3 regions of the Arthrobacter sp. DualSoilB13 genome follow, and region 3 is predicted to be linked to each of the others. Evidence: predicted binding sites of a transcription regulator. Region 3 holds the regulator's gene; each other region holds the start of a gene.
What was found. Region 3 encodes LexA, which represses DNA repair genes until DNA is damaged. Its sites were predicted from a motif close to TCGAACANNTGTTCGA; they were not measured.
Positions count from the first base shown of each region.

Region 1: the regulator LexA is predicted to act here: its motif matches at 2,205-2,220, upstream of ruvA (Holliday junction branch migration protein RuvA).
Region 2: the regulator LexA is predicted to act here: its motif matches at 2,708-2,723, upstream of ACZ5J0_RS19190 (shikimate dehydrogenase).

Region 1 covers NZ_AP035865.1:2,332,362-2,338,565, forward strand. Annotated here, with positions in the region: gene yajC (preprotein translocase subunit YajC) at 1-275, opposite strand, end outside; gene ruvB (Holliday junction branch migration DNA helicase RuvB) at 419-1,495, opposite strand; gene ruvA (Holliday junction branch migration protein RuvA) at 1,488-2,132, opposite strand; gene ruvC (crossover junction endodeoxyribonuclease RuvC) at 2,246-2,824, opposite strand; gene ACZ5J0_RS10655 (YebC/PmpR family DNA-binding transcriptional regulator) at 2,890-3,645, opposite strand; gene pdxT (pyridoxal 5'-phosphate synthase glutaminase subunit PdxT) at 3,649-4,350, opposite strand; gene ACZ5J0_RS10665 (Mur ligase family protein) at 4,453-5,784, shown strand; gene ACZ5J0_RS10670 (type 1 glutamine amidotransferase) at 5,781-6,204, shown strand, end outside.
Region 2 covers NZ_AP035865.1:4,150,164-4,156,367, reverse strand. Annotated here, with positions in the region: gene ACZ5J0_RS19205 (FG-GAP repeat domain-containing protein) at 1-120, shown strand, start outside; gene ACZ5J0_RS19200 (MFS transporter) at 296-1,633, opposite strand; gene ACZ5J0_RS19195 (IclR family transcriptional regulator) at 1,840-2,610, shown strand; gene ACZ5J0_RS19190 (shikimate dehydrogenase) at 2,821-3,720, shown strand; gene ACZ5J0_RS19185 (bifunctional sugar phosphate isomerase/epimerase/4-hydroxyphenylpyruvate dioxygenase family protein) at 3,720-5,594, shown strand; gene pcaH (protocatechuate 3,4-dioxygenase subunit beta) at 5,637-6,204, shown strand, end outside.
Region 3 covers NZ_AP035865.1:1,547,478-1,553,681, reverse strand. Annotated here, with positions in the region: gene priA (bifunctional 1-(5-phosphoribosyl)-5-((5-phosphoribosylamino)methylideneamino)imidazole-4-carboxamide isomerase/phosphoribosylanthranilate isomerase PriA) at 1-323, opposite strand, end outside; gene hisH (imidazole glycerol phosphate synthase subunit HisH) at 533-1,276, opposite strand; gene hisB (imidazoleglycerol-phosphate dehydratase HisB) at 1,273-1,899, opposite strand; gene ACZ5J0_RS07225 (histidinol-phosphate transaminase) at 1,947-3,065, opposite strand; gene ACZ5J0_RS07220 (LysM peptidoglycan-binding domain-containing protein) at 3,143-3,502, opposite strand; gene lexA (transcriptional repressor LexA) at 3,851-4,594, shown strand; gene ACZ5J0_RS07210 (ATP-dependent DNA helicase) at 4,659-6,204, opposite strand, start outside.

The sequences.
Region 1 (6,204 bases), 780 kb from region 3:
GGAACAACGGGCGCTTCCTCGGGGGTGGTCTCGACCACCTTGGTGACAGCCTGACGGTGAACCGTTGCCTGGTTACCCGGCGAAAGCTCAATCACGACTTTGTTCTCGGCTTCGTCGATGGACACGATGCGGCCAAAGAGACCGAAGCTGGTCATGACGTCAACCCCGGGAGCGAACTTTGACTGCATCTCAGCCTGCTGCTGCTGGGTCTTCTTGTTGCGGCGGAACATCATGAAGACAAAGAGTCCCAACATGACGAACAGCAATATGGTCATTGGATCCACAGGGAAGTTCCGTTCTGTACTTACGTTTTGGTTCACGGCAACGTCCCTGGCAGATCCGCAGAGCGGGCATGGATCAAGGACTCGAACGTGCCGAGCGTCATACCAGTCTAGTGGGAAAAGCTGAACAGAGGGTGTTAACCCACGGTATCCACGCTTTCGGCGTGGTTTTCATCCTCACCAAACAGTGCCAGTGTCTCCTGACCGAACACCCCGGCCGGGACGGCGTAGCCAAGGTGCGTCCAGGCGGACGCCATCGCGATCCGGCCCCGCGGAGTGCGTCCCAAAAGACCCTCACGGACCAGGAACGGCTCAGCCACGGTCTCCACCGTCTCGGGTTCTTCCCCCACGGCGATAGCCAAAGTGGACAATCCCACTGGACCGCCGTTGAACTTGGTGATCAGGGCTTCAAGAACGGACCGGTCAAGCCTGTCCAATCCACGCTCGTCTACTTCATACATATCCAGAGCCGCTGAAGCTGAACGTGCATCAATCTGCTCAATGCCATGAACCAGTGCCCAGTCACGGACACGGCGCAGCAGTCTGTTGGCGATACGTGGCGTTCCCCGGGACCGGCCCGCTATCTCCGTAAAGCCCGCAGAGTTGACCTTCAGGTCCAGTAGGCCCGCGGAGCGCCGCAGGACGAGCTCGAGTTCGGCGACGGAGTAGAACTCAAGGTGCCCGGTGAATCCGAATCGATCCCTCAGAGGCCCCGGAAGAAGCCCAGCTCGGGTTGTTGCGCCCACCAAGGTGAAAGGTGGCAGTTCCAAAGGAATGGCGGTTGCACCAGCGCCCTTGCCCACCACAATGTCCACGCGGAAGTCCTCCATGGCCATGTACAGCATTTCTTCCGCCGGCCTGGACATGCGGTGTATTTCGTCGAGGAAAAGGACCTCCCCCTCCGATAGGGAGGAAAGGATGGCGGCAAGATCTCCCGCGTGCTGGATGGCCGGGCCGCTGCTGATACGCAACGGCGCGTTCATTTCCGCTGCGATGATCATGGCAAGGGTTGTCTTGCCTAGTCCTGGCGGCCCTGACATCAGCACGTGATCGGCGCTGCGGCCACGCATTTTGGATGCCTCGAGTACCAATGCCAGTTGTTTGCGGACCCGATGCTGTCCCACGAAATCGTGCAGGTTCTTGGGCCGGAGTGCGGCTTCAATGACCCGCTCTTCCGGTTCCTCTCCCCCGCTGACGAGTGACTGCTCAGCCACGGCTGCCTACACGATTGCCTGCGCGCGCCCCATCCTGACCCAACCAACGCAGCGTTGCCCGGAGGATTTGGGCCACGTTTCCTGCGTCCACGAGTTCCGGGGAGTCGGCCATTGCCTTGTCGATGCTGCCGTTGGCGTCCTTCTCGGACCAGCCCAAGCTGGTCATGGCTGCGACAACCTGCGGCTTCCATTCGGCGTTTGGGGCAGCGGCGGGCGCAGTGCCTGTGCCGGTCCCGTGGGGAACCAACTTACCGGCGAGCTCAAGGACAATCCGGCCGGCCACCTTGGGACCGATTCCCGGCACCTTGGTAAACGTCTTGCTGTCTCCAGTGTGCGCCGCCACCCGGATGGCCTCCGGTTCATGCACGGCAAGGACGGCCAAGGCCAGACGTGGCCCTACCCCGCTGACGCTGAGCAGGACATCAAAGACTTCCCGTTCGTCGTCGTCGGCGAAGCCGAACAGTGTCAAGGAATCTTCACGGACGATCATGGACGTGAAGAGCTTGGCTTCTGTTCCTGTCTTGAGGTGGCTCAAGGTCTGCGGCGTGGCAAAGACACTCATTCCCGCACCGTTGAGGTCGATGACAGCGGTGGACAAACCAACGTGGGCTACCGTTCCACGGAGAAAACTGATCAAGACCCGGCTCCTGAAATACTGCCTGCTCCGTTGCCGCAATACTGTGTCAATACTGCGGCCAAAGCGGACTATCCGAACATATCTACGAATACCCTAGCAAGGCGAGCCGACAATCACCGTGCGCGGCGCGCTTTTGCTTCCGCGTCAGCCCATGCTTTTTGGGCGGGAGTGAGACCGCCCTTACCGTTCGCGCCGGTAGCTGAACCCATTCCACTACCTGCGCGCCATGCATGGGTCAGGGCAAGCGCGAGAGCGTCCGCAGCATCAGCAGGCTTCGGTGGAGCATCCAGGCGCAGGATCTTGGTAACGAGCTTGGTCACTGCATCCTTATTGGCCGTGCCGCTGCCTGTTACCGCGGCTTTGACCTCCGACGGTGTGTGCAACGCGACGGGGATGCCACGGCGTGCGGCCGCAGCGATGACGACGCCCGAAGCCTGGGCCACACCCATGACCGTGCTGACGTTCATCTGCGAGAAAACACGCTCGACGGCGACGACGTCCGGCTGATGCAGGTCCAGCCATTCATCAATGGCTTGGGCAATGACCAGCAGGCGCTTATCCAGAGTGAGCTCAGCAGAGGTCCCCACTACCCCAACGGCCACCATGGTGGCCCTGCGGTTCCTTTCAATGTCCACCACACCTATACCGCAACGGGTGAGGCCCGGATCGACTCCCAATACGCGAAGAGTCAAGTCCGGGCCTTCCTGGTGGCTGTGAAGCTGCTAAATGTCAAAATGACGCGCTGCGCCGTGGCCGGCTATTCGGCGTCGAGGGCAGCCTGGACTTCCTCGCTGAGGTCCGCATTGCTGTAGACGTTCTGGACATCGTCAAGATCTTCCAGGGCATCCACGAGTTTCATGAACTTCTTGGCGCCGTCGACATCCAGTTCCACCTGCATGGAGGGAACGAACTCGGCTTCATCTGTCTCGTATTCGATGCCCGCTTCTTTCAGGGCGTCGCGGATGGCCTGAAGATCAGAGGGTTCGGAGTGGATCTCCCAGTTCTCTCCGCTGTCTTTGACTTCTTCGGCTCCGGCATCGAGGACCGCCATCAGGATGTCGTCCTCGCTGAGGCCGTTCTTGGGCAGGACCACAACACCCTTGCGGGCGAAGAGGTAGCTCACGGAACCGGGATCGGCAATGGTGCCGCCGTTGCGGGAGATTGCAAGGCGCACCTCGGATGCAGCGCGGTTCTTGTTGTCCGTCAGACATTCGATCAACAAGGCCGAACCCTGGGGACCACGAGCCTCGTACATGATCTCGGTGTAGTCCACCACTTCGCCGGTGAGGCCAGCGCCGCGTTTGATGGCGCGGTCGATGTTGTCATTGGGAACCGACGTCTTCTTGGCCTTCGTGACGGCAAGTTCAAGTCCCGGGTTGCCGGCGAGGTCCGGACCACCCATGCGGGCAGCAACTTCGATATTCTTGATCAGTTTTGCGAACGACTTTGCACGCCTGCCGTCAATGATGGCTTTCTTGTGCTTGGTGGTCGCCCATTTGGAGTGGCCTGACATGCTTTACGCTTCTCCTCTGATCATTCGAATAAAGAGTTCATGCACGCGTTTCTCTCCCGTCACTTCCGGATGGAAGGAGGTGGCCAGTAGTTGACCGGAACGCACTGCAACAATTCTAGCCACTCCGTGCAAAGTAGCCGTGTGGCTGGCGTGGTCGGGGTCAACCTGGGCAAGGACCTCCACGCCCGGACCTACGCGTTCCACCCAGGGGCCCCGGATAAATACAGCGTGAACGGGATCCACACCGGACTCCCCTGCGCTGAATTCAAGGCCCCTGAAATCCAGGTCGGTCTCGAAGGACTCCCGCTGGCGGCCAAAGGCATTCCTGCGCACGGTGATATCCAGCCCACCAAAGGTCTGCTGCGGATTTCCGTGCAGGTCAGTTGCAGGGTCCGCGATTTCATCGGCCAACAGGATCATGCCGGCACAGGAGCCGTAGACCGGCAGGCCGTCCGCGATCCGCTTTTGAAGTGGATCACGGACTTCGAAAATCCGGGAGAGCTTGTCAATGGTGGTTGATTCGCCGCCGGGGATGATCAAGCCGTCAATGTCGTCAAGCTCTGACGGGCGGCGTATACCCACGCCGGTGGCGCCAGCGGCCTCTACAGCGTGGATATGCTCGCGGAAGTCGCCCTGAAGAGCCAGCACGCCGATCCGGAGTCCTGAACCCACGCGCGACGAAGCGTCAGAAAGGGGGTTGGTCATTCGACCATCATAGAGGCCCAGGCCATATGGCGCTGTCAGCGTTGACCAAGCCCACACGCGAGGTAGCCGGTTCCATGCCCTGACTGGGATATATTACAGAGCATGCTTTCCTTCAGCGTTCCCCTCGGCAAGCTGGTCCGCACACTGTCCCGGCTCCGGGGCGGAGGCTCAGCTTTTCCCGGCTTGGTGGTTGAGAAAATCGATCCCGGCTTCATGCAGCGAACGCTGGCTTCGCTCCCCCTGGGCGTAGCCGTGGTCAGCGGCACCAACGGCAAGACCACCACCACCAAGATGGTGGTGGAACTCCTTGAAAGCCAAGGCCTGAAAGTCTTCACCAACCGCAGTGGCAGCAACTTCACCCGTGGGGTGGCCGCTTCGCTCCTGGGTGATGTGGACTGGCGCGGTCGGCTGGACGCAGACATTGCCATCCTGGAATTGGACGAAGCCCATGCCGTGCACTTCGTCAACAAGGTTGAGCCGCGGTACAGCCTCCTGTTGAATGTCCTCCGCGACCAATTGGACCGCTTCGGGGAAATTGACAAGACCGCCCGGCTGCTGGAGCACATCGCCTCCAAGACCACCGGCACAGTTGTCCTCAACCGGGAAGACCCACGCGTCGCCCGGATTGCCAACGCCATCAATACCCTCGATGCCGTCCACCACCCCGAAGTCCGATACTTCGGCCTCGACGAATCTTTGCGCAGCACCTTCCCCAACGACGACGAAATGCGCACCACGGCAATCGGCCCGTCCCCTTCGGGCACTTCCGTTGCCGCTGAAACCGGTGAGGATGTAGATCTGCCGGCAGCCGACGTCGTACTCAGACGCGTTGGAGCCCAGGACGCCGACTTTGAGTTCGACGGCGAAACCGTCACCACAACGATGAAACTACGCGGCGTGTACAACATCTTCAATGCAGCGGCGGCTTTGTCCCTGGCGAGGTCCGTCTTGGGAACCGGGCCCGTTGATACACCTAAGCTCGTGAAGGCTTTGGGAGAAGTTGCTCCCGCGTTCGGGCGCGGTGAGAGCCTCACCGTGGACGGACAGCCTCTGGAGCTGGTGCTCGTGAAGAACCCCAGTGGTTTCCGTCTCGGGCTGAAGTCCTTCCCCGCCGGCGGCTACGCCACCATGATCGCCATCAACGACAACTACGCCGACGGCAGGGACATGTCCTGGCTGTGGGACGTTGAATTCGACTCCCTGCGCGAAGATGGCGTGGAGGTCCTCACCGGCGTTCGCGCCTACGACATGGCGCTGCGTCTGCAGTATGACGATGTTCACTTCGGAGTGGTCGAACCGGACATCACGGCGGCCCTGCGAACGTTCATCGACGGCTCGCGAGGTAAGCCAAAGCGCGTTTTCTGTACCTACACTTCCATGCTCGCCATTCGCCGCGAACTGGCCAAAATCACCATAGTTGAGGTGGTCTCATGACCTCGGACGTACAGCCCACGCCGCACGCAACGCCGGAAGTACAGCCCAGCAAGGGGACCATCCGCGTTCTCCAGCTCTACCCGCGCGAAATGAACATCTACGGTGACTGGGGCAACGCCCTGGTCCTTAAACAACGGATCAAGTGGCATGGCTACACTCCGGAGCTTCTCGAGTACAACGTGGGCGACGACTTTCCGGACGACGTCGACATCATTGTGGGCGGAGGCGGGCAGGACAGCGGCCAGTTGGTGATCCAGGACGACCTCCAATCGCGTGCCGGCCAGCTGAAGCAGCTGGCGGACGAGGGCGCTCCCATGCTGGTGATCTGTGGGCTCTACCAGCTTTTCGGGAAGTTCTTCAAGACCAGCACGGGCCCTGTGATTCCGGGCATCGGCATCCTTGACGTGGAAACCCATGGTA
Region 2 (6,204 bases), 1.7 Mb from region 3:
AATGGCTTTACGGGATTGGGGAATCCTTCAGTTGTTGGAATCGCCGGTGATGGAACATTGTTCCTTTACGTCGGCACCGGCCAGGGGGCCTTCCAGAAGGTGGTGGTGGACCCGCGGTAGGGGATTAGCGCCTCGCTCCTGCCCAGTTGCGCCCCTCCCGTTGTGCGCTCCTGCCCAGTTGCGCTCCCGCCCAGTGCCAGACCCGGCCCGCGAGCAGCAAAATGCCCGGCACGTCACAGGACGTGCCGGGCATTTCCGTTGCTCCAGGCCGAGTAACCGGGCAGGAGCGTCGGGGTTAGACGTGCTGGTGTCGCTTGTGGACGCCGAGTTCCGCAGTGGGCGTCTTGGCTGATTCGCGGGCTGTCATGGCCGAGACAGCTGCGATGACGCAGATGACCGCGGTAAAGATGGAGATCTGGACCCAACCGCCGGGTTTGGTGCCACCCAGGGCGGTGACGATTGCGGGAGCGAAGCCTGCCATCAGGAAGCCGAGCTGCGTACCGATGGCCAAGCCGGAGAAGCGGACCTTGGTGCTGAACATTTCACCGTAGAAGGATGGCCAAACGGCGTTGGCTGCGGCGTATCCGAAGGAGAAGTAGACAACGGAGACCAGGAACATCAGCGGCACGTTGCCGCCCTCCAGGGTCAGCAGGAACACCGGCGTCATGATGGCGCTGGACAAAGCTCCGTAGATGAATACGGGTTTGCGGCCGATCTTGTCCGAGAGCATGCCGAACAGTGGCTGGGTTCCCAGGGCAACAACGTTTGCCGCGACCACCAGCCAGAGCGTGATGGTGCTGTTGACGCCGGCAACGTCCTGGGCGTATTTGATGGCGAGCGTACCAAAGACAGTGCTGACGGCGGCGATGAAGGCGCAGCAGACCACGCGGAGAACATCGCGCCAGTGCAGCCTGAGGAGGTCGGCAACGGGGAGCTTGGAGATCTGGTTGTTCTTCTTGGCTTCGGCGAATGCGGGCGGTTCGTGCAGGGTGCGGCGGATGAAGAAGGCCACCAGTACTACCACAGCGCTGAGCCAGAACGGGATGCGCCAACCGATGCCGTACTTGATGTCATCCGGCAGGGCCACCACGGGGATGAAGACGAGGGCTGCAAGGATTTGGCCACCCTGTGTACCGGTGAGGGTCCAGGAGGTGAAGAAGGAGCGGCGGTTGTCCGGGGCGTGCTCAAGGGTCATGGAGGAAGCGCCGGCCTGCTCGCCTGCAGCGGAGAGGCCCTGGCAGAGCCGGGCGAGGACCAGCAGGGCCGGAGCCCACCAGCCAATGGTCTTGAAGTCGGGGAGGCAGCCGATAACAAATGTGGCTGCCCCCATGAGGACCAGCGTGAACATCAGGACCTTCTGCCTGCCAATGCGGTCACCGAAGTGACCCAGAATCACCGCACCCACGGGGCGGGCAACGTAGGCGAAGCCGAAAGTTGCGAAGGACATGATGGCCGCGTTCGCGTCGGCGGAGGGAAAGAAGACGTGGGGGAAGATCAGGGCCGCGGCAGAGCCGAAGATGAAGAAGTCGTAATACTCGACGGCGCTGCCCAGGAAGCTGGCAAGCGCGGCTTTCTTGGGGGTTCCGGAAGTGGTTTCAGTGCCTGGCGTCGCTGACGGCATTGTTTGGCTCATGGGGTGTTCCTTCTGTGACGACGATGTCGCGGATCTGGCTTCTGTGGGGAGACCCAAGCATGGTGCGGCCGGTCGATCCCTGCATTAGTAACCACATGGTGAGAGCTACTTGTGCAATACAGCAATAGTGGCTGTGAGTGGGGTCACTTGTCAAGAGATGTCACCACCATCTAGAAATAGCTCTCACTATGTGAAAGCATCAAAACATGAGTGTGAAAGAGGACACAAAGACCGACATGGTCGGCAAGGCCTTGAGCCTGTTGGTTCTATTGGGAAATGAACCGCGCGGGGCGAGTGCGGCGGATCTGGCAAGGAGTGCGAATCTCCCGTTCAGCACCACGTACAGACTGCTGGGTTCACTGACCCGCGATGGATTTGTTGACTACGAGCCCGATGGGCGTCGGTACCACTTGGGACTACGCGTCTTCCAGCTCGGCCAGCGCGTTTCCAATCACCACGGCTTCGCGGCAACGGCGCTGCCCGTCCTTCAGCGTGTCACTGAAATTACGCATGAGGCCACCATCTTGTCCGTGCGCGACGGCAATCATCACCTCACTGTAAACAAGGTGGACGGACCCAAGACCTTTCGGGTCACCAGCGACCCCGGTCACCTGGGCGCCTTGCACACTACCTCCGTGGGTAAGGCGATCGTGGCGTTTGAGGATGAGATCGAGCGGAAGAGGCTGCTGGAGGAGCTCCCCCTGGATCCGCTCACCGAGCACACCATTACCGACCGCGACAAGTTCCGCGAGGAGATCGAGCAGGTGCGACGCCAGGGTTACGCGGTGATGGATGAAGAAAACGAGATTGGCATGCGCGCCGTCGCTGTTCCGGTTCTCAACTCACAGGGCCATGCGTTCGCCTCCCTCGCCACGGCCGTCCCGGTGTTCCGCATGAGCATGGAGGAATTGATTGCCCACGTCCCTACCCTGCAGGAGGCCGCGGCTGAACTCGCGGCCCGCCTGCCCCAGCGGTGACCCTCACCCAACCAGGTCGCAATAGTGCGCGTTTAGACGGCTCTAAGCGCGCTTAACTGCTACTTGGTTGGGTGCGCACTGTGGAAATGTTCGCGATAAGAACAAGCGTGCGGAATATGAACACTTGTAGTAATCTAAATAACACCCCGGCTGGAAGCGCCCCAGAAAGCGCCAAAAGCTCGGCGGTGCTGAAGTCAAAGGAGCTTTAGGATGAGCAACCGAGCCGAGTCCGTTCTGGTGGGCCTCGTAGGCGAAGGCGTCATGCCCTCGCTCACGCCGCCCATGCACGAACGCGAAGCCGATGTGCAGGGCCTTCGCTTGCTGTACCGCCCCATCGACTTGCTGGAACTGCAGTTGCCGGCCGCCGCCGTCGGGGATCTCCTCACCGCAGCCCAGCGCATGGGCTTCAACGGGCTGAACATCACTCACCCGTGCAAGCAGCTGGTGCTGGGGCACCTTGATGAAATTTCCGACGACGCCGCGCGCCTGGGCGCCGTTAATACAGTCCTGATCCAGGACGGTCGGTTCATCGGCCACAACACGGACTTTTCCGGCTTCGGCTCGGCGCTCGCCGACGGCCTCCCCGAGGCGCGACTGGACCGCGTAGTTCAGTTGGGCGCAGGCGGTGCCGGCTCGGCCGTCGCGTACGCGCTGCTCAAAGCCGGCGTCAGCACGCTGGACCTTGTAGATATGGATCCCGCCCGCGCTGCGGAACGCGCTGCCGAGCTCGGCGGGCTGTTCCCCGAAGCCATAGTGACACCGCGGAGCATCAACGAGCTGCCCGAGATCATGCCCCTCGCTGACGGCTTGGTGCACTGCACTCCCATCGGCATGGCGGCCCACCCCGGGCTCCCCTTGGACATGGGCCTGGTGGAGCCGCGGCATTGGGTGGCGGACATCGTCTACCGCCCCATCGAAACGCAACTGGTCCGCGAGGCGCGGGCCAAGGGATGCGACGTCCTCGACGGCGGTCGCATGGCAGTCGGTCAGGCAGCCGACGCCTTCCAGCTCATCACTGGACGCGAGGCGGACCGCGATCGCATGCGGGCGCACTTCCTGGAGCTGATCGCCGCCGAAGAAGAGGCGCTCTTGGCAAAGGCGGCCAACTGATGCGCACCGGAATCGCCACGGTTTGCCTGTCCGGCACGCTGAAGGAGAAGATGCAGGCCTGCGCGATTGCGGGCTTCGATGGCATCGAGATCTTCGAACAGGACCTCGTCACGTCCCCCCACAGCCCGGAAGAGGTCCGGACAATGGCCGCCGACCTCGGCTTGGGCCTGGATCTCTACCAGCCGTTCCGGGATTTCGACGGCGTCACTCCGGACCTGCTGAAGGCCAACCTCAAGCGGGCCGAGGCCAAGTTCAAGCTCATGTCACGTTTGGGCATGGACACCATCCTGGTCTGCTCCAACGTGGCCACGGCAACCATTGACGACGACGATCTCAGAGCCGAGCAGCTCGCGGAATTGGCAGAGTTGGCCGGGGCGCACGGCGTCAAGGTTGCCTACGAAGCCCTGGCGTGGGGCAAATACGTCAACGACTACGAGCACGCCTACCGCCTGGTTGAGATGGTGGACCACCCCAACCTCGGCACCTGCCTTGACTCCTTCCACATTCTTTCCCGTGACTGGGACACCGCGCCGATCGAGCAGATCAACGCGGAGAAAATCTTCTTCGTTCAGGTTGCCGACGCCCCCAAGCTCTCCATGGACGTGCTGTCCTGGAGCCGCCATTACCGGGTTTTCCCGGGTGAGGGCCAGTTCGAGCTTGCCAAGTTCATGGGCCACGTTGTCCGTGCCGGATACACGGGCCCGGTCTCCCTCGAGGTCTTCAATGATGTCTTCCGCCAGTCGGACACCGAGCGCACCGCCGTGGATGCCATGCGCTCCCTCATCTGGCTGGAGGAACAGAGCGCCAAGTGGCTCGCAAGCACCTCCGTGGCAGATGCACCGGAAGACAAAGCCGCGTCCCGCCGTCGTTATCCCATGGAACTGGCCACGCTGCCCAAGGTGAGCGAACCCGCCGGCTTCAACTTTGCCGAGGTCAAGGCTGACGACACCGCTCAGCTTGAGAAGCTCCTGGGCCAACTCGGCTTCGGGTTCGAAGGCCGCCACCGCACCAAGGATGTCCAGCTCTGGACCATGGGCCAGGCGCGCGTCATCATCAACGAGCAAGCGGCCTCGCACACCGAACCGGCTATCGCCGCGTTGGGGTTCGACGTCGACTCTCCAGTGATTGCCTCCGCTCGCGCCCAGCAGCTCAAGGCGCCCGTGGTGGCCCGCAAGGTCCAGGCCGACGAGGAAGTCTTCCAAGGCATTTCTGCCCCTGACTCCACCGAGATCTTCCTGTGCCAGGGCAGCCCGGACGGGACGGCGGCGTGGACGCACGAGTTCGGCGAGGGTCTGGAACACGCCTCCAGCGCACAGAACGCCGTCATTGACCACGTCAACCTCGCCCAGCCGTGGCAGCACTTCGACGAAGCCGTCCTCTTCTACACCAGCGCCCTCGCCTTGGAACCGCAACCCTTCGCGGAGGTCCCCAGCCCCAGCGGACTGGTGCGCTCGCAGGTGATGCAGACCAGCAACGGCGCCGTCAGGCTGGTGCTCAACCTGGCTCCGGCCCAGCAGGCACAAGAAAAAGCCCGCAAAACGTACCAGGAACACATCGCGTTCGCCGTGGAAGACCTCGTGGCTACGGCCCGGTCCGCCCGCGATCGTGGCCTTGAGTTCCTCCAGATTCCGGCCAACTACTACGAGGACCTGGACGCCCGGTTCGATCTTGAACCCGGATTCCTGGCCACCCTCAAGGAGCTCAACCTCCTCTATGACCGGGACGCCAACGGCGAGTTCCTCCACTTCTACACGGCCACTGTGGGCAGTGTGTTCTTCGAAATGGTGGAGCGCCGCGGCAACTACGACGGCTACGGGGCGCCCAACGCCCCGGTGCGCCACGCCGTCCAATACGACTCGCTCCACCGGGCTTAGACCCGAAACCAAAGAGAATCCATCAACCGAAAGGAGCCGGCCGTGCCGCAAGAACAGACAGCACCAGCGCTCGAATCCGAGGAGCTCGTGCCCGCCGCTGAGCCACACGCTGCGCACGATTCCAAGAAAGTGGAAACCCAGGCCGATCTCAGTGCTGAGATCAAGGGCATCGGGGACCGCTACGCCGAGGCCCTGAAGAATGGCAAAGGCCCGGAAACCATGCCGCGCCTGGACTACGCTCCTTACCGCAGCAGTATCCTCCGCCACCCCACCAAGAGCCTGCACCACGCGGACCCGGAGACAATCGAGCTCTACTCGCCCGCGTTCGGACACCAGGATGTCCACGCCTTGGAATCGGACCTGACCATCCAGCACAACGGCGAGCCCCAGGGCGAACGCATCATCGTGGCCGGCCGCGTCCTTGATGGCGACGGCAGGCCGGTTGCCGGTCAGCTCGTGGAGATCTGGCAGGCCAACGCCTCCGGCCGCTACATCCACAAGCGCGACCAGCACCCCGCACCGCTGGACCCGAACTTCACCGGCGTCGGGCGTTGCATCACCGGCGACGACGGCTCGTACAGCTTCACCACCATCAAGCCCGGCGCGTACC
Region 3 (6,204 bases):
AGGTTCACGCGGGCGACACCCAGTTCCAGTGCACGCTCAAGAGACTCGTCATCCCGCAGTCCGCCGGAGAGCTCCACCTTGACGGCGAGCTGCGACACCACCTCGCTGATGAGCGCGGCGTTGTCTCCACGTCCGAAAGCTGCATCGAGGTCCACCATGTGCACCCATTCGGCACCGGCGTTCTGCCAGTTCAGTGCTGCTTCCAGCGGGGTCCCGTAGCTGGTTTCCGAGCCTGCTTCTCCTTGGAGGAGTCGGACCGCTTGGCCGTCAACAATGTCAACGGCCGGCAGGAGTTCCAGAACGGACTGGGCGGAGGAGGTCATGTGTGTCCTTGAAGTTCGAAAAGGGTGATGCGGCTAGTTGAACGACTGGTTCAGTTTCCCAGCGTCAGGAGATAGGCGGCCAGGAGGGACATCCCTGCCAGCACGTAGAAAGAAATAGAAACCCAACGCGGCTTTTTCTGCTGATGGAAGGAGATCCCCCCACCTACCAGCAGGCCGGCGAGGCCCATAAGTAATACCGACCACCACATCTAGGCGGCACCGCTTCCGGATTCTTTCGAAGCGGGCTTACGGAGGCTATCCACCCAGTTTCGCAGGAGCCGGGCCCCGGCATCCCCTGACTTCTCCGGGTGGAACTGCGTGGCGCAGAGCGGGCCGTTTTCCACTGCGGCAATGAAGCGTGCACCGTGCTCGGACCACGTCACCATGGGAGGAGCCATACGGGGCTGAACGACGTCGAAGTTCCACTCCTGGACTCCGTAAGAGTGCACAAAATAGAAGCGTTCCTGTTCAACACCTTCGAACAGCTTTGAGCCTTCGGGGACGTCCACGGTGTTCCAACCCATGTGCGGCACCACTGGAGCGGGAAGGAGCTCAACCTTGCCGGGCCACTCAGCCATGCCTTCGGACTCGGTGCCGTGCTCAACTCCGGCTTCGAAGAGAACCTGCAAACCCACGCAGATGGCCAGCACAGGACGGCCACCGGCAACCCGACGTCCGATCATGCGGATGGCATCAACGGACTTGAGTTCCTTCATCACGGTCTCGTAGGCACCAACTCCGGGCACCACCAGACCATCAGCGTTGAGCACGTCCTCAGGCTTGGAGCTCAACACCACGTGCGCGCCCGCACGTTCGAGGGCGCGGACGGCAGAGCGAACGTTGCCCGATCCATAGTCCAACACGGTGACGGTTGGCTTGCCTTCAGGCGACTCCGGCTTTACGGACGCTATGGCGTCGGCCACGGCTCCATTGTTCAGAATCTGGCCGCTCATAGTGCGCCCTTAGTGGAGGGAATGCCCTCCACACGGGGATCGGACTCAACAGCTGCACGCAACGCGCGGGCAAAGGCTTTGAACTGGGCCTCAACGATGTGGTGGGGGTCGCGGCCGGCCAGGACGTTCATGTGGAGGCAGATTCCGGCGTGAAGCGTAATTGCTTCAAAAACGTGACGGGTCAACGATCCCGTGAAGTGTCCGCCGATCAGGTGGTATTCCTGTCCGGCCGGCTCGCCACCGTGCACCAGGTAGGGTCGTCCGGAAACATCAACGACGGCGTGCGCCAAGGCTTCGTCCAAAGGAACCGTGGCTTCACCAAAGCGACGAATACCGGCTTTATTGCCCAGTGCCGTTCGGAGGACCTCGCCGAAGGTAATGGCGACGTCTTCCACCGTGTGGTGGGCGTCAATGTGGGTGTCGCCAGTAGCTTTGACGGTCATGTCAATCAGGGAATGCTTGCACAGAGCCGTCAGCATGTGGTCGTAGAACGGAACCGAAGTGCTGATATCCGAGACGCCTGAACCATCCAGGTTAATCTCCACCAGGACCGAAGACTCACTGGTGGTGCGCTCCATGCGCGCGGTGCGGGCAGCGGTCGGCGCGGCGCCGGTTTCGCTCATTGGGACATCCTTATACACGGAGGGGTGGGTTAGGTCTAGGAACAAGTTTAGGCGTGGTGCGGAGCGGTGCCGTCCAGCAGGGCTTCCAAGGCCTCCAGGAACGCAGTAGTTTCCGGCTCGGTTCCAGCGGTGACACGCAAATGCCCCGGGATACCGACGTCGCGAATCAACACGCCGGCGTCCAACAGGCCCTGCCAGATAGTGTGTGGATCCTCCAGTCCCCCAAAGAAGACGTAGTTGGAGTCCGAAGCAGCAGGCTGGAGGCCCATGCGGAGCAGTTCAGTCACAATCCTGTCGCGCTGGACCTTGATGTCCTCGACGTCGGCCATGAGGGCTTCGCGGTGATTCAGCGCAGCGAGGGCCGTTGCCTGCGTCACGGCAGAGAGGTGGTATGGGAGACGGACCAGCCTGATGGCGTCCGTGACTTCCGGGGCTGACGCCATGTATCCGAGCCTGGCGCCCGCCAAAGCGAATGCTTTGCTCATGGTGCGCGAGACGATCAGACGCTCGCGTCCGGGCAACAGGGTCAGGGCGCTCGGCGTGTTGTCGTGTGCGAACTCGTGGTAGGCCTCATCCACGATCACCATGGCCTGGCTGGCTTCGCCGGCCTCGTAAACAGCCTCCACGACGTCCAATCCCAAGCCCGTACCTGTGGGGTTGTTGGGCGAGCACAGGAAAACGATGTTGGCGCCCGCTTCCCGGACCTGAGCAGCGGCCGATTCGGCGTCCAGCCCGTAGTCGTCCGCGCGGACTCCGCGGACATACTCGGTGTCAGTGCCACTCGCGAGCAGGGGGTACATGGAGTACGTGGGAGGAAAGCCCAATGCCTTGCGGCCGGGTCCACCAAAGGCTTGGAGGATCTGCTGCAGGACCTCGTTGGATCCGTTGGCCGCCCAGATGTTGTCCGGGGAAAGCCCGTGGCCAAGGTACTCGGCCAAGGCTTCACGAAGTTCGGTGAACTCCCGGTCCGGATAGCGGTTCAGCCCGGTGGCCGCAGCGGCCACGGCCTCAGTGATGGCGGCTTGGACATCTGCGGGGACGCCATGAGTGTTTTCGTTGACGTTGAGCAAGATAGGGACATCGAGCTGCGGTGCGCCATAGGGGCTCAATCCACGCAGGTTGGTCCGAAGGGGAAGTCGGTCAAGTCGCTCAAGCTGGTCACTCACCAACCCAGTTTAAGGGGCGGCCGGGACTGCCGACTAACTGTGACGCCCGACCCTTGATTTCTGCGGGTGCCGAGGGATCAGTTTGCAGGGACGAACAGCTGCTGGCCGGGCAGGATGCGGCCGCCCCGGAGGTCGTTGAGCTGGATGATCTCGGCGATGACGTCGCGGGGGTCACGCTCGGGAGCGGCAGCGCCGGCGATGCCCCAGAGGGACTGACCTGGCTGGACTGTAACAGTGACGGCAACAGGCGGACGCAGTTGGGACTGCGAGTCGGCTGCCTTGGCCGGGGAGTTGATAAATCCGGCAAGACTCAGCAACGCTGCAACCAACAGCATGGCCGGGATGCCGAAGAAGACGATCCGTCCCCTTCGGGTCAGGCGCAGGCGAGCGGGCGCCTGGGTAGTACGGAAATCAGCGAACGTAGTGACTGCGGACATGAGCTGAGCCCTTCTGAGCTATTGCCACGCTCCGGGATGCCCGGTGCCTGGCTGCCAATTCTTTGTGTTCCCCTGGGCCTGCCCCGGATGTTCGAACGCTTTGTTCGAACATCCAGCTTCAGCATCAGGTTTATAGAACACATATTCGAACCTTGCTATGACATTTTTAGCACTTATCAACGAACGGTGTCGAGACTCGCTAGAACAAATGTTTGATAAACGCCTGTGCCTGCCCTACGTTTGAGTGAAGAAGCAGCACTGTTTCAGTGGAACAGGAGGGTCTGACATTTTTTGCAGACCTGACACCCCTGGCCCTCATCAGGGCGGAATGGAAAGGCATTGGCGAACATGGCAGCGAAAGCCACAGGCGGAGGGGCACCCCTGCGGAGCCAACAGCCTCAAAAGAGTCCCAAAAGCCTGACCGTCCGGCAGAAAAAGATCCTGGAGACCATCCAGAGGTCAGTCAATGACAACGGCTACCCTCCCAGCATGCGCGAAATCGGCGACACCGTGGGTCTGGCCAGTTTGTCCAGCGTCACGCACCAGTTGTCCCAATTGGAGAAGCTCGGCTACCTCCGCCGGGACCCCAAGCGTCCCCGCGCCATGGAAGTGCTGATGCCCCTAACCCTTGATGGCGGGCCCATCCCCGGTGTGGACGCTCCGACCACCCTTCGCAGCGCCGGTGGCCTGGCCGTTACCGAGCTAGCCAGCGCCAGTGATACCGCCATGGTCCCCTTGGTGGGGCGCATCGCGGCAGGTGGACCGATCCTGGCTGACCAGACGGTGGAAGACGTGCTTGCACTCCCACGGCAACTCGTGGGGCATGGCGAACTGTTCATGCTGAAGGTGGCCGGCGATTCCATGATCGATGCTGCTATCTGTGACGGCGACTGGGTGGTGGTCCGGCGACAGAATGATGCCATCAACGGCGACATCGTTGCCGCCCTGCTGGATGATGAAGCAACCGTGAAGACTTTCCGGCAGCGGGACGGTCACACGTGGCTGCTCCCCCAAAACACCCAGTACGAGCCCATCCTCGGAGATCAGGCCACCATCATGGGCAAGGTCGTCTCGGTACTGCGCTCTCTTTAAGCGCTCACGCCCTTTAAACGCAGCTTCCCGTGGACACCGGCAGGTGTTCACGGGAAGCTGTGCATTACGGGGCTTTAGCCGAGCCCAGACGTTCCAGAACGCCTCGAACCACCGACCGGTCCGTGGTGGCCCAGAACGGCGGCAGGGCGGCACGTAGAAAGCCCCCGTAGCGCTCGGTCGAAAGCCTGGAGTCGAGTACCGCGACCACCCCTTTGTCTCCCGTCGAGCGGATCAGTCGGCCAGCGCCCTGCGCCAGCCGAATGGCAGCGTGCGTGGCTGACACGGCCATGAAACCGTTCCCGCCCGATTGGGCAACCGCCCGGGAACGGGCAGTCATCAGGGGATCGTCAGGACGTGGGAAGGGAATGCGGTCAATAACCACCAGTCGGCATGAGCCACCCGGAACGTCTACCCCCTGCCACAGGGACATGGTTCCGAAGAGGCACGTATCTGGCTCGTCCGCGAATTGCTTCACCAGGGCCGCCATGGTGGATTCTCCCTGACAGAGAATGTCCACATCCAGCCGGAGCCGCATGGCATCGGCGGCTTCTTCGGCAGCACGCCGCGAGGAGAACAGGCAAAGCGCTCCGCCCCCGGACGCCCGGATGAGGTCTTCCAATTCGTCCAGCGCCTCCGGCGAAGTACCGCGGCCCGGTTTGGGCAGGTGCTTTGCCACGTATAGAACACCCTGTTTGGGATAGTCGAAGGGCGATCCCACATCAATGCCCGTCCAGCTCGGCGCGCCGTCTCCAATCAGGCCAAGACCACCCGCGGCGGGCTCGAAGGCCGAGCCGATGGCCAGGGTCGCAGAGGTCAGCACCACAGTATGGCCGGCAAAGAGCCCCTCTCGAAGCCGCCCTGCCACACTGAGCGGGGCAATATTAATCAATGCAGGAGCTGTCTCGTCCGGCGGAGAATATCCCTGCTGGGGGTCGAACGTGCTGTTCCGCGAGAACCAGACCACTTCGCGGTTCTCCTTCGCGGCGAGCATCCGCTCGCACAGTTCCAGGATGAGCATGAGCCGTGAGCGCGCAAGCTGCCGTCCGCCGTCGACCGCGTTTGAAGAATCCGTCTTCGAGTCCGAGAGCGCGGCGCGCGTGGCGTCCCGCAATTGGTCAAGGCAATCCAGCTGTTCGTCGTTGAGGCCGTTGGGCAACAGACCGTTGGGTACGCCAGCTATGGCCATATCCAAGCTGTCCGCAGCTGCGTTGAGGGCGTCCACGGTGATGGCCGTATGCTTGCGGGCACTTGATGCCGCCGCGTGGACCATGGCCACGGATAACTGTCCTGAAACGGCTCCGGTTACCCGGTCCTGAAGCTCGTGCGCCTCATCAACCACCACGACGTCGTACTCGGGCAAGACAGCCAGGCCTTCAAAGGCGCTGACGGCCAACATGGCATGGTTGGTGACTACGACGTCGGCCTCACCAGCCCTTGAACGGGCCAGCTCACTGAAGCACTCTTCTGCCACGGGGCACTTCTGGGCACCCAGGCACTCCATGGACGTGACGGAAACCTGCCGCCAAGCCCTGTCGGTGACGCCGGGCATGAGTTCGTCGCGGTCTCCGGTAGTGGTCTTCTCCGCCCATTCCCTGAGGCGGACCACTTCC